3 regions of the Pseudescherichia sp. L3 genome follow, and region 3 is predicted to be linked to each of the others. Evidence: predicted binding sites of a transcription regulator. Region 3 holds the regulator's gene; each other region holds the start of a gene.
What was found. Region 3 encodes PurR, which represses purine synthesis genes. Its sites were predicted from a motif close to CANGCAAACGTTTGCNTG; they were not measured.
Positions count from the first base shown of each region.

Region 1 (10,529 bases), 370 kb from region 3:
ATACTGCCCGGCTTAATCAAGGTACGCCGTTGCTACTGAACGGCATTATCAAACGCTATGGCGATAACACCGTTCTCAACGAGCTGGATCTGCATATTCCTGCGGGACAATTTGTGGCCATTGTGGGTCGCAGCGGCGGCGGGAAAAGTACGTTGCTGCGCCTTTTGGCCGGGCTGGAGGCACCCGACGGCGGCGAAATCCTGGCGGGGACGACGCCGCTGGCCACGATTCAGGACGACACGCGGATGATGTTTCAGGACGCGCGCCTGCTGCCCTGGAAAACAGTGGTCGATAACGTTGGCCTGGGGCTGAAGGGGAGCTGGCGCGAGCGTGCCCGTCAGGCGCTGGCCGCCGTCGGTCTGGAAAACCGCGGGGGTGAGTGGCCAGCGGCACTCTCCGGGGGGCAAAAACAGCGCGTGGCGCTTGCCAGGGCCCTGATCCACCGCCCCGGCCTGCTGCTGCTGGATGAGCCGCTCGGCGCGCTCGATGCTCTGACCCGTATCGACATGCAGGCGCTAATCGAATCCCTGTGGCAGGAGCATGGCTTTACGGTGCTTCTGGTAACGCATGATGTGAGCGAAGCCGTCGCCATGGCCGACCGCGTCCTGTTAATAGAAGAGGGGAAAATTGGTCTGGATCTATCCGTGGATATCCCGCGACCTCGCCGCGTTGGTTCAGCACGTCTGGCAGAGCTGGAGGCAGAGGTACTGGATCGGGTGATGCAGCGCGGGGTGAGCGAACGGACGTTGATAACCGCCCACGCCTGATGCTCTCTCCCACCGGGAGAGAGCGAAACCGTTAGCCCGGGGCCACCTGCCACCGGGCTTTTTTACATCAGGCCAGCGCCTTGGCAATCTTCTCGTAGAGATCGCCGGAGAGGTTTTCCAGCCCTTTCAGCTGCTCCAGCGCGGCACGCATCTGGGTCTGACGCCCTTCATCGTAACGTTTCAGGCGGATCAGCGGCTCAATCAGACGCGACGCCACCTGTGGGTTACGGCTGTTAAGCTCGGTCAGCATCTCAACCATGAAACGGTAGCCGCTGCCGTCTTCAGCATGGAACGCCGCCGGGTTGCTGCCAGCGAATGCACCAATCAGCGAGCGCACGCGGTTCGGGTTACTGAGCGTAAAGGAGCGGTGGTTAAGCAGGCCGCGCACCGTCTCCAGCACGTTGCTGGCCGGGCTGGTGGCCTGCAGGATAAACCACTTGTCCATCACCAGACCGTCCTGATGCCAATTATCATCGTACTCCTGCATCAGCGCGTCACGGCACGGCAGCTGCGCCGCGACGGCGGCAGAGAGCGCCGCCAGCGCGTCGGTCATGTTGTCCGCAGTGTGATACTGCTGAGTAACCAGGGCATCGCCCAGCTTCGCGTCGGCAAACGCCAGATAGCGCAGGCAGGTGTTGCGCAGCGAACGCTTGCCGATATCCGCATGTTCAACCCGGTAAGCATCGAGCTTATGCGCGTTGTAGACCGCAAGGAACTCGTCGGAAAGCTCGGTCGCCAGGGTGCGGGTCAGCGCCTCGCGGACGGCAACGATCGCCACCGGATCGATGATGTCGAACAGCTCGGCCATTTCGCCTGCGCCAGGCAGGGTCAGGATCTCTGCCGCCAGCGCCGGATCGATATCGGCATCCAGCAGGATCGCCCGGAAGGCATCGGCCACGTGCAGCGGCAGCGACAGCGGCTGACCCTGCTGGTGGCGGGCCACGTTCAGCTTGATGTAGGTCGTCAGCAGGCTCTGGGCCGCATCCCAGCGGGAGAAGTCGTTACGCGCATGGCGCATCAGGAACGTCAGCTGCTGATCGCTCCACTTATACTCCAGCTTCACCGGCGCGGAGAACTCGCGCAGCAGAGACGGCACCGGCTGGAAGTAGACCTTATCAAAGACAAAGGTCTGCTCCTCCTGAGTGACGTTGAGCACGTTGTGTACCGGATGTCCCTCTTTTTGCAGCGGGATAACCTGGCCCTCGTTGTCGTACAGCTCAATATCAAACGGAATGTGCAGGGGCAGCTTCTCTTCCTGATCCGGCGTCGGCGGCGTGCGCTGGCTGATGGTCAGGGTGTACTGCTCGGTCTCTGGGTTGTAGTCGTCGCGCACGCTCACAATCGGCGTACCGGACTGGCTGTACCAGCGACGGAAATGAGAGAGGTCGACATTAGAGGCGTCTTCCATCGCCTGCACGAAATCGTCGCAGGTGGCGGCGCTGCCGTCGTGGCGCTCAAAGTAGAGCTGCATCCCGCGCTGGAAGTTCTCTTCCCCCAGCAGGGTATGCAGCATGCGGATCACCTCTGATCCCTTCTCATACACCGTCAGGGTATAGAAGTTGTTCATCTCGATGACTTTGTCCGGACGGATCGGGTGCGCCATCGGACTGGCATCTTCCGCAAACTGCAGGCCACGCATGGTGCGCACGTTGCTGATGCGGTTCACCGCGCGGGAGCCGAGATCGGAGCTGAACTCCTGATCGCGGAACACGGTCAGCCCCTCTTTCAGGCTCAGCTGGAACCAGTCGCGGCAGGTCACGCGGTTGCCGGTCCAGTTATGGAAGTACTCGTGGCCAATCACGCGCTCAATATCGAGGTAGTCTTTATCGGTAGCGGTGTCGGTGCGGGCCAGCACGTATTTGGAGTTAAAGACGTTGAGGCCTTTGTTCTCCATTGCTCCCATGTTGAAGAAATCCACGGCGACGATCATATAGATGTCGAGGTCGTACTCAAGACCAAAGCGCTCTTCATCCCACTTCATGGAGTTTTGCAGGGAGGTCATCGCCCACGGGGCGCGGTCAAGGTTACCGCGATCGACAAACAGCTCCAGCGCCACTTCGCGGCCGGAGCGGGTGGTATAGGTATCGCGCAGCACGTCGAAATCACCGGCCACCAGCGCAAACAGGTAGCAGGGTTTCGGGAACGGATCCTGCCACTGTACCCAGTGACGACCGTTCTCCAGCTCGCCCTCACCTACGCGGTTACCGTTGGAGAGCAGGAACGGGTATTTGCTTTTATCGGCGATGATTTTAGTGGTAAAGCGCGCCAGCACATCCGGACGGTCAAGGTACCAGGTAATATGGCGGAAGCCTTCGGCTTCACACTGGGTGCAGAGCGCTTCGCCTGACTGGTAGAGCCCTTCCAGCGCGGTATTGGTGGCCGGGCTAATCTCGTTGACGATGCGCAGGGTAAACCTTTCCGGCAGGTTATTGATGACCAGCGCGTTCTCAGCGATCTGGTAATCAGACCACGGCTGCCCGTCTACGTGGAGAGAGACGAGAGTCAAATCTTCGCCGTTAAGACGTAAAGGCTCGGCCGTTGCGCTATGGCGAGAGACGCTGCTCTCAGCCGTAACGACGGTTTTAACAGCATCAAGATCGAAAGTCAGGTCAATATCGCTAATCAGGTAATCTGGCGCACGGTAGTCGTGGCGGTATTTGGCTTGGGGCTGTTGAGTCATAAAAAACCTTTAGCATCTCATTAGGGTAACGACTCAGTCTATTCCTGTTGCCTCATTCGCGCTACGCGGAAACGCACTCTTTTCAAGGCAAAAAGCCCTGTTTGCTACATTTTGATAACAGAGGCACAAATTGCCCTCGTACATCTTACGCGGTTGTGTTGTGATCCAGGTTCATTAAACCGATAATCAAGGTATACTCCTGCGTCTTTATCTGCTTTGGCTTTGATGGATACGCTCCAGTGAGAGGATGCTACGGCGCACCATGACACAACTCGCGAACCCTATTCTGCGAACGCTGCTTGATACCGATGCCTATAAGCTGCATATGCAGCAGGCGGTTTTTCATCAATATCATGATGTCCACGTGTCGGCTGAGTTTCGCTGCCGGGGCGATGACCTGCTGGGTATCTATGCAGATGCCATTCGCGAGCAGGTTGATGCCATGCAGCATCTGCGCCTGCAGGATGATGAATACCAGTGGCTCTCCAGCCTGCCCTTCTTCCGTGCCGACTATCTCGACTGGCTGCGGACGTTCCGCTATGACCCAAGCCAGGTTGTCATTACCAATGACCAGGGTAAGCTCTCTATTCGCCTCGCCGGCCCATGGCGCGAGGTGATCATGTGGGAAGTGCCGCTGCTGGCGGTCATCAGCGAGGTGGTGCACCGCTACCGCTCGCCGGATGCGGGCGTCAGTGAAGCGCTGGCAACCCTCGAAGAGAAGCTGGCGAATTTCTCGCAGATGACCGCCGGACTGGATATGTCCCGCTTCCGTCTGATGGACTTCGGCACCCGCCGCCGCTTCTCCCGCGACGTGCAGCAGGCTATCGTTGAGCGCCTGCAGCAGGAGCCGTGGTTTGTCGGCACCAGCAACTACGATCTTGCTCGCCGCCTGACCTTAACCCCGATGGGGACGCAGGCACACGAGTGGTTCCAGGCCCACCAGCAGATCAGTCCTGAGCTGGCCACCAGCCAGCGCGCCGCCCTTGCCGCCTGGCTAACCGAATACCCCGATCAGCTGGGCATTGCCCTGACCGACTGCATTACTATGGACGCCTTCCTGCGCGACTTTGGCCCAGAGTTTGCCTCCCGCTACCAGGGCCTGCGCCACGACTCGGGCGATCCGGTTGAGTGGGGTGAAAAAGCGATTGCCCACTATCAAAAGCTGGGGATCGATCCGCTCAGTAAGGTGCTGGTGTTCTCGGACAACCTCGACCTGAAAAAAGCGCTGGATCTCTACCGCCACTTCTCCGCGCGGGTGAATCTGAGCTTTGGCATCGGCACGCGCCTAACCTGCGACATTCCGCAGGTGAAGCCGCTGAACATCGTTATTAAGCTCGTTGAGTGTAACGGCAAACCGGTGGCAAAACTCTCTGACAGCCCGGGTAAAACCATCTGTCACGATAAAGCGTTTGTCCGGGCGCTGCGTGAGGCGTTCGATCTGCCGCAGGTGAAAAAAGCCAGCTAATCCACGCAGGGAGCCGCTTCGGCTCCCTTTTCTTTATTAATTTCTTATTTCTTCCCTTCTTACTGTTAATTCTGCTTGTCTGATGGCGCACGCCAGGTAACATAGGCAAACCCCCTCTTTGGGTGGAAAACGTATTTTTCGGACAATTAACAGAGAGAATATTATGAGCGTTGTGCCTGTAGCCGACGTACTCCAGGGCCGCGTCGCCGTTGACCAAGAAGTCACCGTGCGCGGATGGGTACGTACCCGCCGAGATTCAAAAGCTGGCATCTCCTTCCTGGCCGTCTATGACGGTTCCTGCTTTGATCCTGTACAGGCCGTTATTAATAATTCTCTGCCCAATTACAATGATGAAGTCCTGCATCTGACCACCGGCTGCTCCGTGGTGGTGACCGGCAAGGTTGTTGCCTCTCCGGGCCAGGGCCAGAGCTTTGAGATCCAGGCAAGCCACGTTGAAGTGACCGGCTGGGTCGAGGATCCGGATACCTACCCGATGGCGGCCAAGCGCCACAGCATCGAGTACCTGCGTGAAGTGGCGCACCTGCGTCCGCGCACCAACCTGATCGGCGCGGTGGCTCGCGTACGCCACACCCTGGCGCAGGCGCTGCACCGCTTCTTTGATGAGCAGGGCTTCTTCTGGGTCTCGACCCCGCTGATCACCGCCTCCGATACCGAAGGTGCTGGCGAGATGTTCCGCGTCTCTACGCTGGATCTGGAAAACCTGCCGCGCAACGACCAGGGCAAAGTCGATTTCGACAAAGACTTCTTTGGCAAAGAGTCCTTCCTGACCGTTTCCGGCCAGCTGAACGGCGAAACCTACGCCTGCGCCCTGTCAAAAATTTACACCTTTGGCCCGACCTTCCGTGCAGAGAACTCCAACACCAGCCGTCACCTGGCTGAGTTCTGGATGCTGGAGCCGGAGATCGCCTTCGCCGATCTGGAAGATAACGCCGCGCTGGCGGAAGCGATGCTGAAGTATGCCTTTAAAGCAGTGCTGACCGAACGTGCAGACGACATGAAGTTCTTTGCCGAGCGCGTAGATAAAGATGCGGTGACGCGTCTGGAGCGTTTTATCGAGGCGGACTTCGCGCAGGTAGACTACACCGACGCAGTGACTATTCTGGAAAACTGCGGCAAGCAGTTTGAGAACCCGGTCTACTGGGGTGTGGATCTCTCCTCCGAGCACGAGCGCTATCTGGCTGAAGAGCACTTCAAAGCGCCAGTGGTCGTGAAAAACTACCCGAAAGAGATCAAAGCGTTCTATATGCGTCTCAACGACGACGGCAAAACCGTTGCGGCCATGGACGTCCTGGCACCGGGCATCGGTGAAATCATCGGTGGCTCCCAGCGTGAAGAGCGTCTGGAGGTGCTGGATGCGCGTATGGCTGAGATGGGCCTCAATAAAGAGGACTACTGGTGGTATCGCGATCTGCGTCGCTACGGCACCGTACCGCACGCCGGTTTCGGCCTCGGCTTTGAACGCCTGATTGCCTACGTGACCGGCGTTCAGAACGTTCGCGATGTGATTCCGTTCCCACGCACGCCGCGTAACGCTACGTTCTAATCCTCTCTGGGCCAGCTTATGCTGGCCCTTCTTCCCTTCCCCTTGTCAACTTTTGTTAACAAATCGTTAGTTATTCCCCTAATCAACCCTTTCCCCATTAGCGTCTGTAAGCGTATTTTTCAGAAATAATTTTGTACAAAAATCATACTGACTAAAACTTGCACAAAAAATTCTCTTTTGGCTTTAGCACATTTGGATAAAACACGCACAGCTATCCAGATGTCTAAACACAGAAATGAGAAAATGTCTCACTCACCTCTTTTCTGAATAAGTTAATCCTATATCACTATTAAACATAAGTAATTCATATATATAGGAATGGATCCGCTGTTTTTATCAGCAACTCTATTGGAAACATGAAGTGGTTCACAAAGTTCCCTAAAATACATAAATTCTTACACATTATTTCTTTTTGTTACCTCTTTAAGACATTTGTAGCACTTTCAAGGTAGCGAAACGGTTTTATGAATGGAAAGATGCTCTCAGACACAAAAAGACACCAAACTCTCAGCAATAGTTCCGTAAATATTTATTGACGGAATTCATTGACGGCAGTGGCAGGTGTTATAAAAAACCTAATGAGGGTAATAAATAATGATGAAGCGCAATATTCTGGCAGTGGTTATCCCTGCTCTGCTGGTAGCCGGTGCAGCAAACGCTGCAGAAATCTATAACAAAGCCGGTAACAAATTAGACCTGTACGGTAAAGTTGTAGGTGAGCATGACTTCGTAACCTCTGGTGATGACACCGGCAGCAACGACAGCACCTATGCTCAGATTGGCTTCAAAGGCGAAACTCAGATCAACGACCAGCTGACCGGTTACGGCCAGTGGGAATACCGTGCTCTGGCAAGCGGCGAAGAGAGCGGCGGCCAGTCCCAGCGTACTCGTCTGGCATTTGCCGGCCTGAAAATTGCTGACGCAGGCTCCATCGACTACGGCCGTAACTACGGTATCGCGTACGACGTTGACGCTTACACCGATATGGCACCGTCCTTCTCCGGTATGACCTGGGCGAACTACGCTGACAACTTCATGACCGGCCGTACCTCTGGCGTTGCGACTTACCGTAACTCCAACTTCTTCGGTCTGGCTGATGGCCTGAACTTCGGCCTGCAGTACCAGGGTAAAAACGACCGTGCTAACCCGCTGACCTCTAACGGCGACGGCGTAGGTTACTCTCTGGGTTATGACTTCGCAGAAGGCTTCAGTGTAATCGGTGCTTACTCCAACGCTGACCGTACTAACAACCAGGAAGGCCTGAACCTGCGTAACGCCGCTGGCGACATCACTCGTGGCAGCGCCCGCGGTAGCCGTGCGGAAACCTGGGGTGTGGGTGTGAAATATGACGCCAACAACATCTACCTGGCGACCACCTACGCTGAAACCCGCAACACTACCCGTGAAGCGGACGGCACCTTTGCTAACAAAACGCAGAACTTCGAAGCCATCGCTCAGTACCAGTTCGACTTCGGTCTGCGTCCGTCCCTGGCCTACGTGCAGTCTCGCGGTAAAGACCTGGCAGCAACTACCGACGGCGCGTTCGGCGGCGGCAGCGAAGACCTGCAGAAGTTTGTTGAAATTGGTGCTACTTACTACTTCAACAAAAACTTCAACATCTGGGTTGACTACCAGCTGAACCTGATCGACGACAGCGACTACAGCCGCAACGTTGGCATCGTCAACGGCAAAGACGACCAGGTTGCTGTAGCGGTAACTTACCAGTTCTAATTGCACGACCTCCTCGTTATATGCTGATAAAAACAGGGCTACGGCCCTGTTTTTTTATGCCTGAAAAGCCCGTCAACGCTGCTTGCGGTCACACTCTGTTTCTTTTTGTCGCAAACGGTTGGCAATTGATAAATCTCCCGTTACCCTGATACGCAACGCCCTTCTGTCATCAAAATGGAACCTCGTCATGTTTGAGAATATTACTGCAGCCCCTGCTGACCCTATTCTGGGGTTAGCCGATCTGTTTCGTGCCGACCAACGTCCGACAAAAATTAACCTTGGCATCGGCGTCTATAAAGATGAAACCGGTAAAACGCCGGTGCTGACCAGCGTGAAGAAAGCCGAGCAGTATCTGCTGGAGAACGAGACGACGAAGAACTATCTCGGCATCGACGGGATCCCGGAGTTTGGCCGCTGCACTCAGGAGTTGCTGTTTGGCAAAGGCAATGCGGTCATTAACGACAAGCGCGCCCGTACGGCGCAGACCCCGGGCGGCACCGGCGCGCTGCGCGTAGCGGCAGACTTCCTGGCGAAAAACACCGACGCTAAGCGCATCTGGGTGAGCAACCCAAGCTGGCCGAACCATAAAGGCGTGTTTAATGCAGCCGGGCTGGAGGTGCGCGAATATGCTTACTATGACGCGGCTAACCATACGCTGGACTTTGACGGCCTGCTGGCTAGCCTCAACGACGCCCAGGCGGGTGACGTAGTGCTGTTCCACGGCTGCTGCCACAACCCAACCGGCATCGATCCAACCCTGGATCAGTGGCAGACCCTGGCGCAGCTCTCCGTTGAGAAGGGCTGGCTGCCGCTGTTTGACTTCGCCTATCAGGGCTTTGCCCGTGGTCTGGAGGAGGATGCTGAAGGACTGCGCGCCTTTGCCGCGCTGCATAAGGAGCTGATCGTTGCCAGCTCCTATTCGAAAAACTTTGGTCTGTATAACGAGCGCGTCGGGGCCTGCACCCTGGTGACTGCCGATGCGGACACAGCCGATCGCGCCTTCAGCCAGCTGAAGTCCGTGATCCGAGCCAACTACTCCAACCCGCCTGCGCACGGTGCATCTGTCGTCGCCACCATTCTCAGCAATGACGCCCTGCGCGCCATCTGGGAGCAAGAGCTGACCGATATGCGCCAGCGCATTCAGCGCATGCGTCTGCTGTTTGTTAATACGCTACAGGAGAAAGGGGCTAACCGTGACTTCAGCTTTATCATTAAGCAGAACGGCATGTTCTCGTTCAGCGGCCTGACCAAAGAGCAGGTTCAGCGTCTGCGCGAAGAGTTTGGCGTCTATGCGGTGGCATCCGGTCGCGTTAACGTGGCGGGCATGACCCCGGACAATATGGCTCCGCTGTGTGAAGCTATCGTCGCCGTGCTGTAAGCGTAGCGCAAAAAAAAAGGGTCGCCGAAGCGACCCTTTTTTATGGGACGAACTACCAGATCGGCTGCTCGTCCTGCAAAAACGGGTTGTGCAGTCGCTCTTCGCCCAGGGTCGACATCGGCCCGTGACCGGGAATAAAGGTCACGTCGTCGCCCAGGGGCAGCAGCTTGCGCTTGATAGAGTCGATCAGCTGACCGTGATCGCCGCGCGGAAAATCGCTGCGCCCTACCCCGCCCTTGAAGATCACATCCCCAGAGACCAGCAGGCGCGACTGCGCATCAAAGAAGACAATGTGGCCAGGCGTATGGCCCGGGCAGTGCAGCACCGCCAGCGTTACATTGCCGACGCTCACGCTCTCGCCCTCATCCAGCCAGCGGTCGGGCGTCAGAGGCTGACACTCCTCCAGGCCAAACATACGGCTTTGGGCAGGAAGCCCCGTCAGCCAGAACTCATCCTCTTTTTCCGGGCCGACAATAGGCACACCGTAGTGTTGCGCCAGCTCGGCGGCGGCTCCCACGTGATCGAGATGACCGTGGGTGAGCAAAATCTGCGTCAGCGTAACGTCAGAGGCGGCAACCACCTCTTTGATACGCTCGGCATCACCACCGGGATCCACCAGCGCGGCCTGACGCGTCTCCTCACACCAGATCAGAGAACAGTTCTGGGAAAACGCGGTAACCGGAATAAGACGATAGTTCATACTGCTCCTTTTCATTAAGCCCTGTTACCAGTGCCGAACCGGCCCGGTATCAATATGTACAAAGTTGCTGCGCGGGTAATATCCTACACCACCTGCTCCCATAGATAACGCAGCTTTGCGAATATTGCTTAATGCGAGGCCTTCAATATGGAAATCCATTGCCTGGCCTTTAGTGTGGTAGCTGTGCTTGGCGACGCCGCTGCTGTGGGCGCGAAGCTCATTGTTGGTATCGACAGAGCGATAG
Region 1 covers NZ_JANKYC010000001.1:666,801-677,329, reverse strand. Annotated here, with positions in the region: gene ssuB (aliphatic sulfonates ABC transporter ATP-binding protein) at 1-767, shown strand, start outside; gene pepN (aminopeptidase N) at 835-3,447, opposite strand; gene pncB (nicotinate phosphoribosyltransferase) at 3,710-4,912, shown strand; gene asnS (asparagine--tRNA ligase) at 5,076-6,476, shown strand; gene NR795_RS03190 (porin) at 7,071-8,207, shown strand; gene NR795_RS03185 (amino acid aminotransferase) at 8,395-9,585, shown strand; gene NR795_RS03180 (MBL fold metallo-hydrolase) at 9,638-10,285, opposite strand; gene NR795_RS03175 (YcbK family protein) at 10,310-10,529, opposite strand, start outside.
Region 1: a site for PurR is predicted at 8,315-8,332, ahead of NR795_RS03185 (amino acid aminotransferase). Genes of this name have one in related genera too.

Region 2 (10,529 bases), 1.2 Mb from region 3:
GAATTATTAACAAAAATTGCGCGAAGAAGAGATGGCAATATTTGTAAGGCACTCGGTTCCTTGATCCTGGTCAATTGCAGCCGCTTTTGCGGCACTAAACTCTTCACAAATAGCACAGTCTGACCGACTCTATAATCTTCATGGTTAGCCTGGAACCCCGCCTGAAATCGATTTCAGCACGCTGGGTTTTACACTGAACATCGATGAGCTACGCGAAAATTTATACTCTCTATAAAGCTAAATGGTGGGCGTTGCCGCTCGTCTTGCCTTTCCTGCTGCTGCCCCTTGCCCACATGGTCGATACCTTTACCTGGGTCTCGGATGGCAGCATGGTGCTCTATTACCTGCCGCTATCGCTCCTGTTAAGCTTGATGCTTTTCTACGGCTGGGCAGCGCTGCCCGGCATTGTGCTCTCGCTGGCCTGGCACTACTATCCGCAGACCAGCGCCCCAGAGACGTTGCTCAAAATCGTCCATTTTATGGTGCCCATCATCGTAAGCTGGGGCGGCTACCGGATCTTCGTCACCCGGCGACATAACGTCTCCTACGGCAATGCGCAGCTCACCGCGCAGCGTATGTTCTGGCAGGTCGTCTGCCCGGCTACGCTGTTCCTGCTGATCTTCCATACCATCGCCTGGCTTGGCCTGTATGACAAATATCTGGCCCTGGCCGGAGTAACGCCGTTTAGCCTGCGCACGCTGATTAACTATCAGGCGCTGCTGGTGAGCGGCCTGACCGGAACGCCGTTCTGCTATCTGCTGATCAGGGTGCTCCACCATCCGCGCCACATAAAAGGATACCTCTCTCGCCTGCGCCGGGATTTTGATCCCAAGGTGACCCGGCTGGAGGTGGTCGCCTGGTTTGCCGTCATTGCACTGCTGATGCTGCTGATGCTCTCCCCGTGGGATGAAAATACCGGCATCTTCACCACTAACTATACGCTGTCGCTGCTGCTGCCGGTGATGCTATGGGGGTCGATGCGCTATGGCTACCGCCTGATGTCTATCGTCTGGACGCCGTTTATGATGGTAAGCATTCACTACTTCTACCGTTATACGCCGGTCTCGCCGCGCTACGAAATCCAGCTGACGATCCTCTCCTCCAGCTACCTGGTGTTCTCGTTTATCATCGCCTGGATGTCGATGCTGGCAACGCGCCAGCGGCTGATGCACGAGCGGGTGAGCCGCCTGGCGTGGCTAGACCCGGTCCTCAATATGCCCAACCTGCGGGCGCTCAACCGCGCTCTGGCGGATACCCCCTGGTCGGTGCTCTGCTTTTTACGCATCCCCGATCTGGAGCTGCTGGGAAGGCACTACGGTATTATGCTGCGCATCCAGTACAAGCAGATGCTGTCCGAGTGGCTAATGCAGAAGCTGCAACGCAATGAGTGTGTGTATCATCTGTCGGGGTATGACGTCGTTATCCGGCTAAATACCGAATCCTATGCGCTGCGTATCGCCGAGCTGGATAAGCTCATCAAGCAGTTCCGCTTCGCCTGGGATGGCATGCCGCTGCAGCCGCAGGTCGGCATGAGCTACTGCTACGTGCGTTCGCCGGTAGCGCATCTCTATCTGCTGTTGGGCGAGCTGAGCACCACGGCGGATCTCTCCCTGGAAACCCAACGTCCAGAAAGCCTGCAGCATCGCGGGTCGGTCAACCTACAGCGCAGCCTGAAAGGTAAGGTGGAGATGATGAACCGCCTGCAACGGGCGCTGGAGGAGGACCGGTTCCGCCTGATGGCCCAGCCAATCGTCGGCGTGCGCGGTGACGGCTACCACGAGATCCTGCTGCGGATGCTTGATGACGATGACGAGCTCATCAGCCCGGATGCGTTCCTGCCAGTGGCTCATGAGTTTGGCCTTTCGTCACGCATCGACCTGTGGGTCATTGAACACACCCTGCGCTTTATGGCGCACTATCGCGAAACTGAGCCGGGGGCGCGCTTCTCCATCAATCTGTCGCCAGCGTCCGTCTGTCGGAGCAATTTTGTCCGTGAGGTCGCCAGACTGCTTGAGCGCTATAACATTGAGGCCTGGCAGCTTATTTTTGAGGTCACGGAGAGTAACTCGTTGACCAATATTAACCAGGCAAACCAGACCCTGGGCCATCTGCAACAACTAGGCTGCCGGGTCGCCATAGACGACTTCGGTACCGGCTATGCCAGCTATGCGCGCCTGAAAAACATTAACGCCGATATTTTGAAGATCGACGGCAGCTTTATTCGCAACCTGACGTCAAACAGCCTCGACTACCAGATTGTGGCCTCTATCTGCCATCTGGCACGGATGAAAAAGATGCGGGTGGTGGCAGAGTACGTCGAAACGGAGGAGGTGCGTAGCGCGGCCCTTTCGCTGGGGATTGACTATCTGCAAGGGTTCTTGATTGGTAAACCCGCGCCGCTTGAGGCGCTGGCGGGAGACGCTCAGGCACTGTCACAGCGTGCCTGAGCATGAGAGGGGCAGGGCGGTGCGGCTCAGGCCGCGACGCCGGAGGAGTGCTCCTCTTCGATCTTCAGCAGCCAGCCGGTGACTGCCCCCCAGTAATCCTGCTCTTTCTCCAGGTCCAGCAGCACCAGCGCGTTCTGGGAGAACCAGTCGCGGGGGAAGCTGAGGGTCCAGTGGTTATCGTCGGTGGTCAGACGCAGAGTCGGTGGGGTGGTGGTCGCCTGGCGCTGGTTGTTCAGCAGCACGCCGAGGCGCAGGAGCTGGATCAGCGGTAAAAAGTGCTTCTTCTTGAACAGGGTAAAGCGCGGCAGGTCGTCGAGCTTGATCCCTTTGCGGTGGAAGCGCACCAGGGTCGCCATCATCAGCTGCTGCTCCTGGTTAAAGCCAGGCAGGTCGCTGTTCTGCAGGATATAGGCCGAGTGGCGGTGCATCCCGCTGTGGTTGATGTTCAGCCCAACCTCGTGCAGCATCGCCGCCCACTTCAGCAGCGCCGCCAGCTGCGGATTTGCCAGCTTCGGATTCTGCGCTTCCCACTGCTCGTACATGTGGGTCGTGGTCTCCAGCACGCGGCGAGCCTGCTCCCGGTCAATGTTATACTGGTTGGCAAGGCTCTGCGCCGTACGGCTGCGGATATCCTGATGGCGGAAACGGCCCTCCATCTCATACAGTACCCCTTCACGCAGCGCGCCGTCGGAGAGACGCAGCTCGCGAATGGCCAGCGCGTCAAATACGCCGCACAAAATCGCCAGGCCCGGCACGAAGACCGCCTTGCGCTCGTCGGAGAGCCCCGGCAGGTTCAGCTCGTCAAAGCTGTTATGTTTCAGCACCTCGGTAACCAGTTTGTCCAGCCGTTCAGGAGTGATGAAACCATCTTTCTCGCCCATCGCCAGCAGCACTTCATGGGCGGCTTTAATGCTGCCCGATGCGCCCAGCGCCACGTTCCAGCCCTGAATACGATACTGCCAGGTCAGGCTCTCCAGCTTCTGCACTGCCGCCATGCGCGCGCGATGGAAGTTCTCCCGGTTAATGATGCGGCCGCGGAAATAGGTTTGCGCAAAGCTGACGCAGCCCATCCGGCGGCTCTCTACCAGGATAGGTTGAAAATCCTCGCCGATCACCAGTTCCGTAGAGCCACCGCCGATATCAATCACCAGCTTGCGGCCTTTTTCCGGCTGCGTGTGCTCAACGCCCATAAAGATCAGGCGGGCCTCTTCGTTGCCGGAGATGATCTCAATCGGATAGGGGATGACCTGCTCCGCACGCTTGAGGAAATCAGCGGCGTTAGCGGCCTGACGCAGGGTATGCGTGCCAACAATGCAGACGTTAGCCGGGTCAAAGCCCTGCAGGCGTTCGGCAAACAGAGACAGGCAGCTCAGGCCGCGCTCAATCGCCTCTTCGCTCAGGACGCTGTTCTCATCCAGGCCGTCGGCCAGATGCACGCGTTGCTTCAGGCGGCCAATGATCTGCATGGCGCCATCCACCACACGGGCAATGACCATGTGGAAACTGTTCGAACCGAGATCGACCGCAGCAAACTCCTGCGGCCGTGGGGTATTGTCATTTATCGGCATAGATTAGTCTGGTTGTTCGAGTGATTTGATATAGTCGTAAATCGCCAGCTGAGCGCGAACCTTGCGGCGATTGCCCCGTTGCACATAGCGATTGCTCAATTCCTTGTCGATATACCGCGCCTTCACGGTATCGCTGAACAGAAGCTCAATGATGTCCAGCACGCGTTGCTTAAGGCGCGGATCGAGCAGCGGGGCCGCAACCTCAATGCGATAGTCAATATTACGCGTCATCCAGTCGGCAGACGAGAGATAAACCTGCTTATCGCCGCCGTTTTCGAAAATATAGATGCGATCGTGTTCGAGATAGCGGTCCACGATGCTGATCACCCGAATGTTATCGCTCAGCCCTTCGAGCTCAGGGATCAGCGAGCACATGCCGCGCACCAGCAGATTAACCGGCACGCCGGAGCCGGATGCGGCATACAGCCGATCCACCAGGCCTTTGTCCACCAGGTTATTAAGCTTGAGGGTGATCCCCGACGGCTGACCGTTTTGCGCATTGGCGATCTCGCGGTCGATCATATCGTACAGCAGGCGGCGCGAGTTTTGCGGCGACACCAGCAGGTACTCAAAGTGGACTGGTCGGTAGGGGTTCTCGATAAAGTTAAACACCCGGCGCACTTCGTTAGTGATGCGTGCGTCGGCGGTAAGCAGAGAGTAGTCAGTATAGAGCCGGGCGGTTTTCTCGTTAAAGTTACCGGTCCCGATGTGAGCGTAGCGCACCACCTCTTCACCCTCTTTACGCGAGATAAGGAACAGCTTGGCGTGAATTTTCAGCCCCGGCGCGGAGAAGATCACGTGCGCCCCGGCCTCGGTCAGGCGCCTTGCCCAGTGGATGTTGGCCTCTTCATCGAAGCGCGCCTGCAGCTCCACCACCACGGTCACTTTCTTGCCGTTGTGTGCGGCGTGGATCATCGCATCGATGATGCGAGAATCTTTCGCTACGCGGTAGATGTTGATCTTGATCGCCAGCACGTTAGGGTCGAAGGAAGCCTGGCGCAGCAGCTCCAGCACGTGCTCAAAGGTATGGTACGGATAGTAGAGCAGCACGTCCCGCTCGCGAATAGCGTCGAAGCCGTTGCGGAAGTTATCGAACCACACATGGCGCAGGCGCGGCAGCGGCTTGTTCACCAGGTTGGCTTTGCCCACGTTCGGGAAGCTGATGAAGTCTTTAAAGTTGTGGTAGCGGCCACCGGGCACAGTAGAGTCATAGCGGGAGATGGTGAGCTTGTCGCGCAGCATCTCAACCATGGCCTCCGGCATATCGCGCTGGTAGACAAAACGCACCGGCTCGGCGGTAAGGCGCTGCTTGAGGCTGGAGGACATTAGCTCCATCAGGCTCGACTCCATCTCGTGCACCAGGTCGTACTCGGCGTCACGGGTCATCTTCATCGAGTAGGCGTTCAGCGCATCGTAGTCGAAGAAGCCGTAGAAGATATCGTCCAGACAGTAGCGCAGGATGTTATCCAGGAGGATCATTGGCTTACGGCGGCGCGGCGTCTCTGGCGGCAGGTTAACAAAGCGCGGCACCTTATCCGACGGGATCTCCAGCAGCGCGTAGCGAATGCTCTCCCCGCGAATAATCTCTACCGCCAGATAGGTGTAGTCATCTTTCAGGAACTGCACCAGGTCGGTTTCGCGGTTGATCAGGATCGGCGTGATGTGCTGGCGCAGATAGTGTTTAAAGTAGTGGCGTAGCCAGGTTTGCTGGTTCTCAGAGAGCTGGCGCTCGTTGATCAAGAAGATCTGGTTACGGGCCATCTCCAGCAGCAGGTCGTTGTACAGGCCGTTAAACTCCTGATCGGCTTTCAGGACGCGGGTCTGGATCTTACCAAGCAGGTGTCGGGAGTGGGCGTTGGAGCCTTGCTCTTCGCTGATGATGATCCGGCGCTTAAGCTCAGCAAAACGCACCTTGTAGAACTCATCAAGGTTATTGGAGTAGATGCCCAGAAAACGCATTCGCTCAATAAGAGGGTTGCTCTTGTCGGCGGCTTCCTGAAGCACGCGTTCGTTAAACGCTAACCAGCTTAATTCTTTTTCGATGTATAGCTTTTCCTGACCCATTACAACTCACACTCCGGTTCAATCTCGGGACGTGGCAAATCCATCTCAGCCTTTATTATGGTGAGAATTACCACAGCTTGTCCAATTGTGACAGATAAGTATGACAGTAATCTGATAATACGGAGGTTATTGCCGGACGGTGCAGGCTGTCCGGCAACAGAAGGCCTACTCGGCGGCGTGCCCTTGCGGAGGGAGCTGAACGCCATCGAGCCATGCGGCACCCTCGCGCATTGCCAGACGGCCATCAATAAACCAGCTCACCACCAGAGGGTAGATCGCGTGCTCCTGGGTCTGGACGCGATCGGTGACGTCCTCTTCACCATCGCCAGGAAATACCGGCACTTTGGCTTGCAGGATCACCGGTCCGCCGTCCAGCTCGTCGGTAACAAAATGCACGGAGGTGCCGTGCTCTTCGTCGCCGTTGGCCAGCGCCTGACGGTGGGTATGCAGGCCGGGATATTTCGGCAGCAGGGAGGGGTGGATGTTCAGCAGGCGGCCCTGATAGTGGGCAACAAACTCGGGGCTGAGAATGCGCATATAGCCTGCCAGCACCACCAGATCCGGGGCGTAGGCGTCGATCTCCATCATCAGCTCACGGTCAAATGCTTCACGGCTGGCAAACTGGTCGGCCGTAATGGCGTGGGCCGCAATATCGGCCTCACGCGCACGTTGCAGGCCGAACGCGTCGGCCTTGTTACTGAATACCGCACGGACAGTGGCGTTAATTCTCTTTTGCGCGCAGGCGTCAATAATTGCCTGCAAATTGCTTCCGTTACCGGAAATGAGCACCACTATGTTTTTCATTCGATGACCACGCGCTCGCTGGAATCAGAGGCTTTAATCATACCAATTTTCCATGCCTTTTCACCTTTCGCGTTCATCAGCTCAATCGCCTTATCTGCATCCTGGGCAGAGAGCGCGATCACCATGCCGACGCCGCAGTTAAAGGTGCGGTACATCTCGTGCTGGCTGACGTTGCCTGCCTGCTGCAGCCAGTTGAAGACGGAGGGCCACTGCCAGCTGGATTCGTCAATCACCGCCTGGGTGTTGTCCGGCAGCACGCGCGGAATGTTCTCCCAGAAGCCGCCGCCGGTAAGGTGGGCGATGGCATGCACGTCAACGTTAGCAATCAGCTCAAGAATGTTTTTCACGTAGATGCGGGTCGGGGCCAGGAGGTGATCCGCCAGCGATTTACCGTCGAGCTGGGTCGTTTCCGGATCGCAGCCGCTCACCTCAACGATTTTACGCACCAGCGAGTAGCCGTTAGAGTGCGGGCCGCTGGAGCCAAGGGCAATCAGCACGTCGCCGTCAGTGACTTTGGAGCCGTCGATGATTTCCGATTTCTCAACCACGCCCACGCAGAAGCCCGCGACGTCATAATCTTCGCCATGGTACATGCCCGGCATCTCAGCGGTTTCGCCGCCCACCAGCGCACAGCCGGACTGCAGACAGCCTTCCGCGATGCCGCCGATCACGCTGGCAGCGGTGTCGACGTCCAGCTTGCCGGTGGCGTAGTAGTCGAGGAAGAAGAGCGGCTCAGCGCCCTGAACCACCAGGTCATTAACGCACATGGCCACCAGATCGATGCCGATAGCGTCATGACGCTTGAGATCCATCGCCAGGCGCAGCTTGGTGCCCACGCCGTCAGTACCGGAAACCAGCACCGGCTCACGATATTTTTGCGGCAGCGCGCACAGCGCACCGAAGCCACCCAGTCCACCCATCACTTCCGGGCGGCGGGTTTTCTTCACTACGCCTTTGATTCGGTCAACCAGTGCATTACCTGCGTCAATATCAACACCGGCATCTTTGTAGCTGAGAGAGGTTTTATCGGTCACTGCTTGGATCCCCACATGGCGATAGAAATAAAATTCGGCGCAATTCTAACAGTCAAGGCAAACGTTTGCGAGTCCATTATTCATGGCTCTCAGAGATCGTTGCGATATACTGATTTTCAATCTGATTGATCGGGATCAACCCTCTACCTATAGCGCAACGGAGAAAAAGCGGTATAATCCGGCGATTTTTTTTGTGGCTACCAACTGTCTGGGGAAGGAGAAGAGTATGAAGATCGTGGAAGTAAAACACCCACTCGTCAAACACAAGCTGGGACTGATGCGTGAGCATGACATCAGCACCAAACGCTTTCGTGAACTCGCCTCTGAAGTAGGCAGCCTGCTGACCTATGAAGCGACTGCCGATCTGGAAACCGAGAAGGTAACCATCGAAGGCTGGAACGGCCCGGTGGAGATCGAGCAGATCAAAGGTAAAAAAATTACCGTGGTGCCGATCCTGCGTGCCGGTCTGGGCATGATGGAAGGCGTGCTGGAGCACGTCCCGAGCGCGCGTATCAGCGTGGTCGGTATCTACCGCGACGAAGAGACCCTGGAGCCGGTACCTTACTTCCAGAAGCTGGTATCGAACATCGACGAGCGTATGGCGCTGGTGGTTGACCCGATGCTGGCGACCGGCGGCTCAATGATCGCCACCATCGACCTGCTGAAAAAAGCGGGCTGCAGCAGCATCAAGGTGCTGGTACTGGTTGCCGCTCCGGAAGGCGTGGCCGCGCTGGAGAAGGCGCATCCGGATATTGAACTCTATACCGCATCGGTCGATCAGGGACTTAACGAGCACGGGTATATTATTCCTGGTCTCGGCGATGCCGGCGACAAGATTTTTGGTACCAAGTAATTGAATAAATGAAAAAGAGCCGACTTTGATAGTCGGCTTTTTTTTGAATAAAAGACGCAGTTCGCCTAATACAAAACACAACTCAGAGGAAAACACTATGACGCGCCGTGCTATCGGGGTGAGTGAAAGACCGCCGCTTTTACAGACAATCCCGCTTAGTTTGCAGCACCTGTTCGCCATGTTTGGCGCAACCGTGCTGGTGCCAATCCTGTTTCACATTAACCCGGCTACCGTGCTGCTGTTTAACGGCGTCGGCACGCTGCTCTATCTCTTTATCTGTAAAGGTAAAATTCCTGCCTATCTGGGTTCCAGCTTTGCGTTTATCTCCCCGGTGCTGCTCCTGCTACCGCTCGGATACGAGGTGGCGCTCGGCGGTTTTATTATGTGCGGCGTGCTGTTCTGCCTGGTGTCGTTTATCGTTAAGAAAGCGGGCACCGGCTGGCTTGACGTGATGTTCCCTCCGGCGGCGATGGGCGCAATCGTGGCCGTAATCGGCCTTGAGCTGGCGGGCGTGGCGGCCAACATGGCCGGCCTGCTGCCGGCGGATGGGCAGTCTGCGGATAGCAAAACGGTGATCATCTCTCTGGTGACGCTGGGCGTTACCGTGTTTGGCTCGGTACTGTTCCGCGGCTTCCTGGCGATTATCCCAATCCTGATCGGCGTGCTGGCGGGCTATGCGCTGTCGTTCGCCATGGGCGTGGTGGATACCACTCCGATTGCCCAGGCGCACTGGTTTGCGCTGCCAACCTTCTACACCCCGCGCTTTGAGTGGTTCGCTATCTTTACCATTCTGCCTGCCGCGCTGGTGGTCATCGCCGAGCACGTCGGTCACCTGGTGGTGACGGCCAACATCGTTAAGCGCGACCTGATCCGTGACCCGGGCCTGCATCGCTCTATGTTTGCCAACGGCTTCTCTACCATCATCTCCGGCTTCTTCGGATCCACGCCAAACACCACCTACGGCGAGAACATCGGCGTGATGGCGATTACCCGCGTCTACAGCACCTGGGTTATCGGCGGGGCGGCGATCATTGCTATTCTGCTCTCCTGCGTCGGCAAGCTGGCGGCGGCTATCCAGATCATTCCGGTTCCGGTGATGGGCGGCGTGTCGCTGCTGCTGTATGGGGTGATTGGCGCGTCCGGTATTCGTGTGCTGATTGAGTCCAAGGTGGACTACAGCAAAGCGCAGAACCTGATCCTCACCTCGGTGATCCTGATCATCGGCGTCAGCGGTGCGAAGGTGCACATCGGCGCGGCAGAGCTGAAGGGCATGGCGCTGGCCACCATCGTTGGCATCGGCCTGGCGCTGATCTTCAAACTGATCAGCGTCCTGCGTCCGGAAGAAGAGGTAATTGACGCCCAGGAGAACGACGTCACTCCGCATTAATCTGGAATGTGAACCGGGCGTCGTGCCCGGTTCAAACCGCGCATCGTTTTGTGGTAAACTCGCTGCGTTTTCCGTAAGCCCTGTTGAGGTATCTCTGAACGCACCGGCGCAGCTCTCTCTGCCACTCTATCTTCCCGACGATGAAACCTTTGCCAGTTTCTGGCCGGGTGATAACCCCTCTCTGTTGGCAGCTGTGCAAAACGTGCTGCGTCAGGATCATAGCGGATACATCTACTTCTGGTCGCGGGAAGGTGCAGGTCGTAGCCATCTGCTGCATGCCGCCTGCGCCGAACTCTCCGCACGCGGCGACGCCGTGGGCTATGTCCCACTTGATAAGCGCACCTGGTTTGTGCCGGAAGTGCTGGACGGCAT
Region 2 covers NZ_JANKYC010000001.1:2,276,641-2,287,169, reverse strand. Annotated here, with positions in the region: gene NR795_RS11095 (EAL domain-containing protein) at 204-2,447, shown strand; gene ppx (exopolyphosphatase) at 2,474-4,015, opposite strand; gene ppk1 (polyphosphate kinase 1) at 4,019-6,079, opposite strand; gene purN (phosphoribosylglycinamide formyltransferase) at 6,245-6,883, opposite strand; gene purM (phosphoribosylformylglycinamidine cyclo-ligase) at 6,880-7,917, opposite strand; gene upp (uracil phosphoribosyltransferase) at 8,144-8,770, shown strand; gene uraA (uracil permease) at 8,868-10,157, shown strand; gene NR795_RS11060 (DnaA inactivator Hda) at 10,252-10,529, shown strand, end outside.
Region 2: a site for PurR is predicted at 7,972-7,989, ahead of purM (phosphoribosylformylglycinamidine cyclo-ligase). Genes of this name have one in related genera too.

Region 3 (10,529 bases):
ACCATATCACCTACAGTGCGCAGCTTTTCCGGCGGGGTGGCGAGCGCCACGCCAAAGGTGAAAACGATACGGCGGGTCTGCATACGCTTGTAGTTATGAATGGTCTGCTGCAGCAGCTGGGCGTTGGCGCAGACAATCTGCTCCCCGCTGAGGCTGCGGATACGGGTGGTTTTTAGCCCGATATGCTCAATGGTACCGGCCACGTCGTTAAACACCACGAAGTCGCCAATTTCAAAAGGCTTATCGAAGCCGATCGACAGAGAGGCGAAAACATCGCTCAGCACGGTCTGGACCGCCAGCGCGATAGCAATACCGCCAACGCCAAGGCTGGCAACCAGGGCGGTAATATCGACCCCAATATTCGCCAGAATCGACAGCAGCATCATTGACCAGACCACGACGCGCAGGATCATACCCAGAATAACCATCGTCACCGGATTTTTATTCGATCCTGGCGCATAGAGCAGATGGCGCATCCAGGATTGCACGCCCTGATCGAGCCAGATAGCAATCTGGATAGCGATGACAAAGAACCAGATGTGGGAGATCGTTGAGAACAGGCGATCGGGGAGATCGACGAAGCGCAGGCTAAACAGAAAGGCTGCGATAAAGAGCAGTAGCTTGTTGGTGCGCTTAAGGATATCGAAGGCGATAAAGCGTGAGTGGGTGCTGTTGCCCTCTTTTTTACTGGCCTGCTGGATAGTCTTATAGACAAAATTAAGCAGCCGGTTGGTCAGCCAGTAGGTAATGAGGGTGACGAAAAAGACGATAGCCAGATTGATCCAAAACGCGGGTGACATCAACACCGTAACGATATTTAGTCGTGCCAGATACTCCATTTTACCTCCGTTTCTAAGCACAGAAACGCTACAGTATAGCTGCCGGAGGAGAAAAGCGAGGTGCATTCGGTCTGGTGAACTTATAGCCAGGCGGGGTAACAACCTGCCTGGCAGAACAGGAGTTAATCGAAGATAAACACGGTTTGACAGTCAGGTTACGCAACCGTATCGACGCCGACTTTACCCACGGCAGAAGACTGAACGTCATCACCGTTAGCTGGCGTCATCACATACCACGCCTGCGCTGAGCCGCGTTGAACGCCTGGGATAGCCTCCGCCGGGATGTCAACCAGGCAGTAGCCCTCCGCAACGTTATCGGCGGTAACGATATAGGGAATATTTATAGAGGTAATCTGAATACCCTGTTCGTCCGCAACCTGCCAGGTCACGCTAAGCTGGTCATTTGAGGCAAGGTCGTTGTAAGCGATGTTAAGCTGAGTCCCGTCGCTGGCTTCGTTTATGTTGATCCAGCCGTCTGCACCTTCAGGAAACGTCGGTGCGGGCAGGGTCGGCGTCATCCCGCCACCGGTAACGGTGACACGCCACGGAACGGATGCCCCTCCGTTACCTTCTTTATCATAGTACTGATAAAACAGCTCGTAGGTTCCATCTGCCAGACAGGCGGGGGGAATGTATCAGTAATATCAATAACTATCGGAAAATCATCCGTAAGGCTGTGGATTTCCGTTGAATAGCGATGAATATTGTCCCACCAAAAGACCACTTTATCTCTGAGCCGAATAGCCGAGAAAGCATCAATAACGACCTGAACCTGCTGGGCAATATCATATTTATCCAGCTCGCCGTCCATGCCGTTAGGCACATATACGGGCGGAACGTTAGCGTCATAAAAACAGGCTTCCGTCAGGGCAGCGGTTGAGACATCATCAATAAAGGCTGCATATACAATAACTGCGGGGGTATCGCTTGTTACCTGCTGTGTTGCCTGACCAGATGAGTCAGTGGTGGCTTCAGTTTTGACCTGGGTGCGCTGTTCAACCCAGGTTACGGTAACGCCGGAGACCGGTAGGCCAGCGTCATCCAGCACCGTGGCCGTTAAGATAATAGTGTCACCAGGTCTGGTATTCAGCGGCTCGGCGGTGATTGCTGCAATCGTATTCGTAGCAGTAGCTGTGTTCATAGTTAATCCTCTTAATGAATAAATGTTCCAGTGAGCAGAGCTTTTCTGCGGAACGCTGAAACTATATCCATGGAGGTGCCTATAGAACGTTTAAAAAAAGAGCAGATAATATTTTAAAAAGATAAATGAAGCTTAAGGGTAAAAGAGTGAGTACAGACTTTTTTCATTGAGAATGAGTAAGAGATAAAGCTGAAAAGGGTACTGCCAGGGATTTGGTGCGTCTGAATGGACTCGAACCATCGACCCCCACCATGTCAAGGTGGTGCTCTAACCAACTGAGCTACAGACGCATATAGGATGGTGCGTTCAATTGGACTCGAACCAACGACCCCCACCATGTCAAGGTGGTGCTCTAACCAACTGAGCTATGAACGCAACGTTGTGTGTGACAACGGGGACGAATATTAGCGGCAGGCGGCGGCTCTGGCAAGCAGAAAAAAGCACTTTTATTACTGATTTCACGCGATTGCGGAACAACTGCGCAAAACGTTGATAAAACAGCCGCCCGCAGGCGGCTGGCGGTGAATTATCGTGCGGCGCGCTGAAGGATCACGCTGGAAGGCTGACGCTGCAGGAAGCGCATCCGCAGCATCATCAGGATCGCCGCCGAGGTCAGGCCGATAATAAAGCCCATCCAGAAGCCCGCCGGACCCATGCGATCGACCACCAGATCGGTCAGCGCCAGCACGTAGCCGCTCGGAAGCCCCAGCACCCAGTAGGCGGTGAAAGTGATAAAAAAGATCGAGCGAGTATCTTTGTAGCCACGCAGAATGCCGCTGCCCACCACCTGAATAGAGTCAGAGATCTGATAGATGGCCGCCAGCATCATCAGCTGGGCCGCCAGATGCACTACCTCGGGATTATCGTTGTAGAGCAGGGCGATATGCTCTCGCAGCGATACGGTAAAGATTGCGGTAAGCACCGCCATGCACACGCCAACGCCCAAACCCGTTCGCGCGGCAGTCTGCGCCTCCAGGGTTGAACCCTGCCCGAGGCGAAAACCGACGCGGATGGTTACCGCCGCTGCCAGCGACAGCGGCAGGACAAACATCAGCGAGCTAAAGTTGAGGGCAATCTGATGTCCCGCTACGTTAACAATACCCAGCGGAGAGACCAGCAGCGCCACTACGGCAAACAGCGTCACCTCAAAGAACAGCGCCAGTGCGATCGGCAGGCCAAGCTGCACCAGACGTTTAAGGAGGCTGAAGTCGGGTTTCGTAAAGTGCTGGTCCTGGCGAATATCCCGCATGGAGCGGGCGCGTTTAATGTAGGAGAGCATACAGATAAACATCACCCAATAGACCGCCGCGGTGGCGACCCCGCAGCCGACGCCGCCCAGTTCTGGCATGCCAAAGTGGCCGTAGATAAAGATATAGTTAACCGGGATATTCACCAGCAGGCCGATAAAGCCAAACACCATGCCGGGTTTGGTCTTTGCCAGCCCCTCGCATTGGTTACGCGCCACCTGGAAGAAAAGGTAGCCCGGCGTGCCGCAGAGCAGGGCTCGGAGATAGCGTGCGGCTTTATCCGCCAGTTCTGGGTCAATGTTATGCATGGCATGAATGATATGACCGGCATTCCAGAGGACGATCATGATTAACACCGAGACAAAGCCGGCCAGCCAAAAGCCCTGGCGCACCTGTTCGGCAATGCGATCCCGACGGCCTGAGCCGTTGAGCTGAGCGATAATCGGGGTCAGGGCCAGCAGCAGGCCGTGGCCAAAAAGGATGGCCGGAAGCCAGATGGACGTGCCGATGGCGACGGCCGCCATATCGGTGGCGCTGTAGCCGCCCGCCATAATGGTATCTACAAATCCCATCGCGGTTTGTGCAACCTGGGCAAGGATCACCGGGATAGCCAGCGCCAGCAGCTGGCGTGCTTCGATATAATACTTCTGCACGGAAACACCTGTATATTGTTGTTATAGGGAAGCATGAAAAAGCCGCCGTAACAGGCAGCAAGAAGAAATTGCAGGATAAATAGCCAGACCATTGTAACGGGGAACAGCGAATATGCCAGAGAAAAAACAGTCTGGGCGGGTGCAGCGCTGGCAACCTCTTTTTCCACCTGTTATTGTGCAATTATCAAAACGGCTTGCGCCGAATTAATGGTTACAGGAGTTGTAGGCATGTTTACTGGTATTGTACAGGGCACGGCAAAAATCGTGTCCATTGATGAGAAACCCAACTTCCGCACCCACGTCGTCGAACTGCCCGAGGCGATGCTGCCGGGGCTGGAGACCGGTGCGTCTGTAGCGCACAACGGTTGCTGCCTGACCGTCACCAGCATCAATGGCCCGCTGGTAAGCTTTGACCTGATGAAAGAGACGCTGCGTATTACCAACCTGGGTGAACTGAGCGTTGGCAGCGAGGTGAACGTTGAGCGTGCAGCGAAGTTCAGCGATGAAATTGGCGGCCATCTGATGTCGGGGCATATTATTACCACCGCAGAGGTAGTGAAAATTCTGGCCTCAGAAAATAATCGTCAAATCTGGTTTAAAGTTCAGGACGCCAACCTGATGAAATATATTCTTTATAAAGGCTACGTTGGCGTGGATGGTATTAGCCTGACGGTGGGGGAGGTCACGCCGACACGTTTCTGTGTGCATCTGATCCCCGAAACGCTGGAGCGCACTACGCTGGGCAATAAAAAGCTGGGGCATAAGGTCAATATTGAGATCGACCCGCAGACCCAGGCCATTGTCGATACGGTCGAGCGCGTACTGGCCAGCCGGGAAGCAGCGATGATTGCCGCCTCGGTTAGCGGCAGCGACGAGTAACGAGTAAAAAGATAAAAAACCCCGGCATGCCGGGGTTTTTTATCAGTATATTAGCGCGCCACGCGCAGGCCGTTTTCGACGCCGCGGCTGAACACCACCTGCCAAAGCTGAATATCCCGCGCACGAAACGCACCCGCACAGGCATTCAGGTAGTAGCTGAACATGCGCTTAAAGCGTTCAGAGTAGTTATCAGCAATCTCCGGCCAGGCAGCCAGAAAACGCTCGTGCCAGGCCATCAGCGTGGTATCGTAATCAGTGCCAAAGTTATGCCAGTCCTCCATGATGAAATGAGGCTCGCTGGCCGTGGCAATCTGGCGCACCGATGGCAGGCAGCCGTTCGGGAAGATATACTTATCGATCCACGGGTCAACGTTGTTATCGCTTATTTTCGCGCCAATCGTGTGGAGCAGGAACAGACCCTCTGGCTTGAGGTTGCGATCGACCACCTCAAAATAGGTGGCATAGTTTTTTGGACCCACGTGCTCAAACATGCCGACCGAGACCACGCGGTCAAACTGATCTTTTAGATCGCGATAATCCTTTAGCAGAATGGTCACATCCAGCCCCTCGCAGCGGGACTGGGCCATCTTTTGCTGCTCTGCCGAGATGGTAACGCCGGTCACGCTGACGCCATAGTTTTTAGCCATAAAGTAAGCCAGACCACCCCAGCCGCAGCCGATATCAAGCACGCGCATGCCGGGCTGCAACTGCAATTTTTCACAGATTAGCCGCAGCTTGGCCTGCTGTGCGGCTTCCAGGGTCTGGGCCTCTTTCCAGTAGGCACACGAGTACTGCATATAGGGATCGAGCATGCGGCTGAAGAGATCGTTACCCAGATCGTAATGCTCTTTGCCAACTATCCAGGCACGCTTCTGACTTTGCAGGTTAAGCACCCGCGCTGCTGCAATACGAAGGGTATCTTTGAGGTGGCGCGGCATCTGCTTATCCAGACCGGCGCGGAGAACCTTGCTAAAGAACATATCCAGCCGGTCACACTCCCACCAGCCGTCCATATAGCTCTCACCCAGCCCAAGCGAGCCCTCTTTTAACACGCGCTTAAAAAAACGGGGATTTTTAACCCGGATATCCGACGGGGCGGTACCGTTAATGTTAATGCCCGCACGGCTTAACAGTTCGTTTGCGATACGGAACCAGTTATCGCTCTGTATGTTGACTTCTTCTATACACGATGAACTCATAGCTTCTCCATCACCCTATGTGATCAGAACCTTCAAACAGCGTAGACGCGTTTAATGGTTTGTGAGAAATCCCACGGAACGGGCCGTGAGCTTGATATCCGACGTAGAACAGAGGAAGGGAGATAGCCCTTGCCGAAAATGCCGTCCATGGAAGAACAGGCGTACTCCGACGCCTGCCAATACATATTTTTGCTATTAAGAATTATCGAATTGAGTATAGGACGCAAAAACGGCTCGTTCAACCGATTATGGTTAGTTAACTAATTATTTTATTGCCTGTTTTTGCACCCAATAGCCCAGCCCGGCAAGCAGCGCGGTCAACAGCATAACGCTGGTCGTGGTGAGCAGAGGCGTAGCGATAAGCGTTGAAACCAGCAGGCTGGCGAAGAAGCAGAGGCCCAGCTGGAGGGTATTTTGCAGCGCTGCCGCGCGTCCCGCGCCCTGTGGAAACGGACTCAATGCCTGGGCTACAACAATGGGATAGATCGCACCGTTAGCCATCGCCATGACACAGAACGGCACCAGCAACAGCGTTAATGAAACCTGCGGTATAAAGGAGACCAGCCAGACGGCAACCACGCTCAGGGCGTAGAGGGCCAGCAGCCAGGGCAGCATGCGTGGCCCCTGCCAGCGTTGCAGCGCGGCGCGACAGCCGTAACCGCCCAGCAGAAAGGCGATGGTCTGCGGGACATAGCTCAACCCAATCGCCGTGGGACCATAGCCCAGCGCGCTCAGGATAAACGGCGAGCCGGTCAGCCAGGCGAAAAAGCTGGCCGAGCAGGCGGCGTAGATGGTGACGTTTCCGCAGTAAAAGCGGGAGCGTAACAGCAGCCCAAAGGTGACGGGCGTCGCGTGCGGGTGCTGTTTTTTGACCGGTTTTTTAAGGCGCAGCGCGGGCAGCATCAGCAGCAGCGTGATAACAAACAGCACCATGAAGATCGTCTGCCAGTGGGAGTGGGCAAGGATCCAGCTTCCCAGCAGCGGCGCAAGGGCAGGTGACAGCCCTACCAGCGGCATGATGGTGGCAAAAATCCGGTTAACCCGCTGAGCCGGATAGTAGTCCGTTACCAGCGTCTGCCAGCTAACCGCCGCAGCACAGACCCCTACGGCCTGAACAAAACGCAGCACCAGCAGCGTGGTGCCGTCACGCACCCACAGCATGCCGAGGCAGCCGAAAGCAAACAGCCCCAGCCCGCAAAGCAGTATTGGCCTGCGGCCAAAGCGATCGGAGAGTGGGCCCCATACCAGCTGGGCGAGGGCGAAACCGGCCAGAAACAGGCTCAGGCTGGCGCTCACGGCCGATGCAGGCGTATTGAGATCCTGCTGAATAGCAGTAAACGCCGGCAGATACATATCCGTTGCCAGAAAGCCCAGCACGCTTAATCCCGCCAGCCAAACTAAAAACCCTTTACCAGGTAACATCATGATTCCTTCTTATTATCTTTTACACGACAGGTGAACAGGACAGATCGCAAAGCGGCAAAGTGTAGGCAGTGCATTGTCGGTTGTGAAACGGTAATATTTGCGCGGTGCATTCAAATTTTTTGCAGGCAGAATATGTGGTCAGATTACTCCCTTGAAGTCGTAGATACCGTCGCCCGTACCGGCAGCTTTAGCGCCGCCGCCCAGGAGCTGCACCGGGTTCCCTCTGCAATCAGCTATACCGTTCGCCAGCTGGAAGAGTGGCTTGCCGTGCCTTTGTTCGAACGACGTCATCGGGATGTCGTGTTGACCCCTGCCGGCAGCTGGTTTTTGCAGGAGGGGCGGTCTGTCATCAAAAAAATGCAGGTCACCCGACAGCAGTGTCAGCAGATAGCCAACGGCTGGCGCGGGCAGCTTGCCATTGCCGTCGATAATATTGTGCGTCCCGAACGCACCCGGCAGATGATCGTCGACTTCTACCGCCACTTTTCAGACGTGGAGCTGCTGGTGTCGCAAGAGGTGTTTAATGGCGTCTGGGATGCGCTGGCCGATGGGCGCGTAGAGCTGGCTATCGGTGCGACTCAGGCCATACCTGTAGGCGGGCGCTTTGCCTTTCGCGATATGGGGATGCTCAACTGGCGCTGCGTCGTGGCCGCTCATCACCCGCTGGCGGGCAGGGGTGGCCCGCTGAGTGACGATCTCCTGCGCGGCTGGCCGTCGCTGGTGTGGGAAGATACTTCCCGGCTGCTGCCCAAGAGGATCACCTGGCTGCTGGACAACCAGCGGCGAATGGTGGTGCCGGACTGGACCTCTTCAGCAGAGTGTCTGAGCGCCGGACTGTGCATCGGTATGGTGCCGGGCCATTTTGCACGGCCGTGGCTCGATCGCGGTGAGTGGGTGGAGCTCCAGCTGGAAGAGCCGTTTCCAGATGCAGCATGCTGCCTGACCTGGCAGCAAAACGACAACTCGCCCGCGCTGGGCTGGCTGCTGGACTACTTAGGCGATAGCGAAACGCTTAATCGGGAGTGGCTGCGAGAGCCGGAGTGATCGGCTCCCGCAGGTTTTATCGCGGCGGGATCTTAACGGCGATAGTCGCGGAAGGGACCGTCAGCGACCGAGCGGCGCTCGATCAGCCGAGGATGAACCTCAATCGACTGTGACTCTTCACGCTTATTCACAATGCGGTCCATCAGCATATTAAAGGCGGTTTCCCCCAGCGAGTCTTTGGGCTGGTGGATGGTGGTCAGCGCAGGGGTGAAGAACCGGGCGTTACGCACGTTATCATAGCCGATCAGCGATACATCCTGCGGCACGCGCAGGCCCATCTCGTCGACGGCGCAGAGCGCACCCATTGCCATCACATCGCCGCCGCAGAACACGGCAGTAGGGCGGTGCGGCTGAGAGAGGATCTGCTGCATCGCCCGGTAGCCGGACTCGGGTTCAAAGTCGCCCTGCACAATCCAGTTTTCCGGCACGCTGATCAGCGCCTCTTCCATGGCTTTCATAAAGCCAGCCAGACGACCCGCGCCGGTGTTGCGCTCAAGCGGGCCAGGGATCACACCAATCTCACGATGGCCGCGCTCGACCAGGTAACGGCCAGCCATATACCCGCCTTCGAAGGCGTTATCGATCACCGAGTCGGTAAAGTCTGCTTTTGCCTCGCCCCAGTCCATGACGACCATGGGAATATGGCGATACTCCTCCAGCATGCTGAGCAGCGGGGCGGGGTATTCAGAGCACATCACCAGCAGGCCATCGACGCGCTTTTGCGCCATCATCGACAGATAGGCACCCTGCTTCTCCAGGTTGTTCCAGGCATTACCCAGGATAAGGGTATAGCCTTTCTGGAAGCAGTTTTTCTCTACCGCTTCGATAATCTCGGCAAAGTAGGGCGCTTCGCTGCTGGTCGCCAGCAGGCCAATCGATTTGGTATGGTTAACCTTCAGGCTGCGGGCCACGGCGCTGGGTGAGTAGTGCAGCTCTTTAATAGCTGCCCACACCGCATTACGCGTCTCTTCTGCCACAAAGCGGGTTTTGTTAATAACATGTGATACGGTTGTGGTGGAAACGTTTGCTCGTTTCGCTACGTCTTTTATAGTTGCCATTCAATGTCACTCCAAACCACGACGTAAGCTCCTGAAAATAGTGTAGGTAAACGTTTGCCTCTACTCAGCCTGCACGCAACGTTTGGAGATGCGATTCGCCGGGAAAACGACACGGAACGTCAGGAGGGGTCTATGGCCGGTACGCGAATAAATTTAGCGTGGAATTTTGTCTTATCTTGATGAAAAGGGGAAGCGTTAAAACGCATATCACCCCAAATCAAAGAAGATTTTTGCCCATAAATGTGTAAAAATGCGCAGGCTCACTTTTTGTGGGGTAATAAGAATGGAGAGAAATTGATGAGTGCAGATCTGAAGTTTTCCCTGATGACCACCGTTGTTGTGCTGGGCCTGATTGTTGCGGGTGCGCTGACCGCTGCGTTAAATTGATTCAGCATGGGGGAGGGGCCTCTCTCCCTCTGTTTAATGTCGACCTTTTCCCCGCCCAATTGTTATCAAAATGGCAATAAACTTTTGTTAGTTTGATAACTTCTGTTTTTTTGTGATAAATGTCATGCTTTTGGCTTCTGTGACGGTGTCGCCTGTCGACACGGCAATTCTGGAGTCAAAATATGAAAATCAACTTTCCCCTGCTGGCCCTGGCGATTGGGGCATTTGGCATCGGTACCACCGAGTTCTCCCCGATGGGCCTGCTGCCGACGATCGCTCGTGGGGTAGATGTCTCTATACCGGCAGCGGGGATGCTTATTAGCGCCTATGCCATTGGCGTGATGGTGGGTGCGCCGCTGATGACGCTGCTGCTCTCCCATCGCGCGCGTCGTAGCGCGCTGATCTTCCTGATGGCCATCTTTACCCTGGGCAACGTGCTGTCCGCACTCTCTCCTGACTACACCACCCTGATGCTGTCGCGGATTCTCACCAGCCTTAATCACGGGGCCTTCTTTGGGTTGGGATCGGTGGTGGCAGCCAGCGTTGTGCCCAAAGAGAAGCAGGCCAGCGCGGTGGCTACCATGTTTATGGGGCTGACCATCGCCAACATCGGCGGCGTGCCGGCGGCGACATGGCTAGGTGAAACCATCGGCTGGC
Region 3 covers NZ_JANKYC010000001.1:1,035,074-1,045,602, forward strand. Annotated here, with positions in the region: gene NR795_RS05080 (mechanosensitive ion channel family protein) at 1-839, opposite strand, end outside; gene NR795_RS05085 (hypothetical protein) at 995-1,357, opposite strand; gene NR795_RS05090 (Ig-like domain-containing protein) at 1,354-1,980, opposite strand; tRNA gene NR795_RS05095 (tRNA-Val) at 2,194-2,270, opposite strand; tRNA gene NR795_RS05100 (tRNA-Val) at 2,279-2,355, opposite strand; gene mdtK (MdtK family multidrug efflux MATE transporter) at 2,507-3,880, opposite strand; gene NR795_RS05110 (riboflavin synthase subunit alpha) at 4,109-4,759, shown strand; gene cfa (cyclopropane fatty acyl phospholipid synthase) at 4,810-5,958, opposite strand; gene punC (purine nucleoside transporter PunC) at 6,223-7,380, opposite strand; gene punR (DNA-binding transcriptional activator PunR) at 7,516-8,427, shown strand; gene purR (HTH-type transcriptional repressor PurR) at 8,460-9,485, opposite strand; gene NR795_RS05135 (YnhF family membrane protein) at 9,783-9,872, shown strand; gene NR795_RS05140 (MFS transporter) at 10,055-10,529, shown strand, end outside.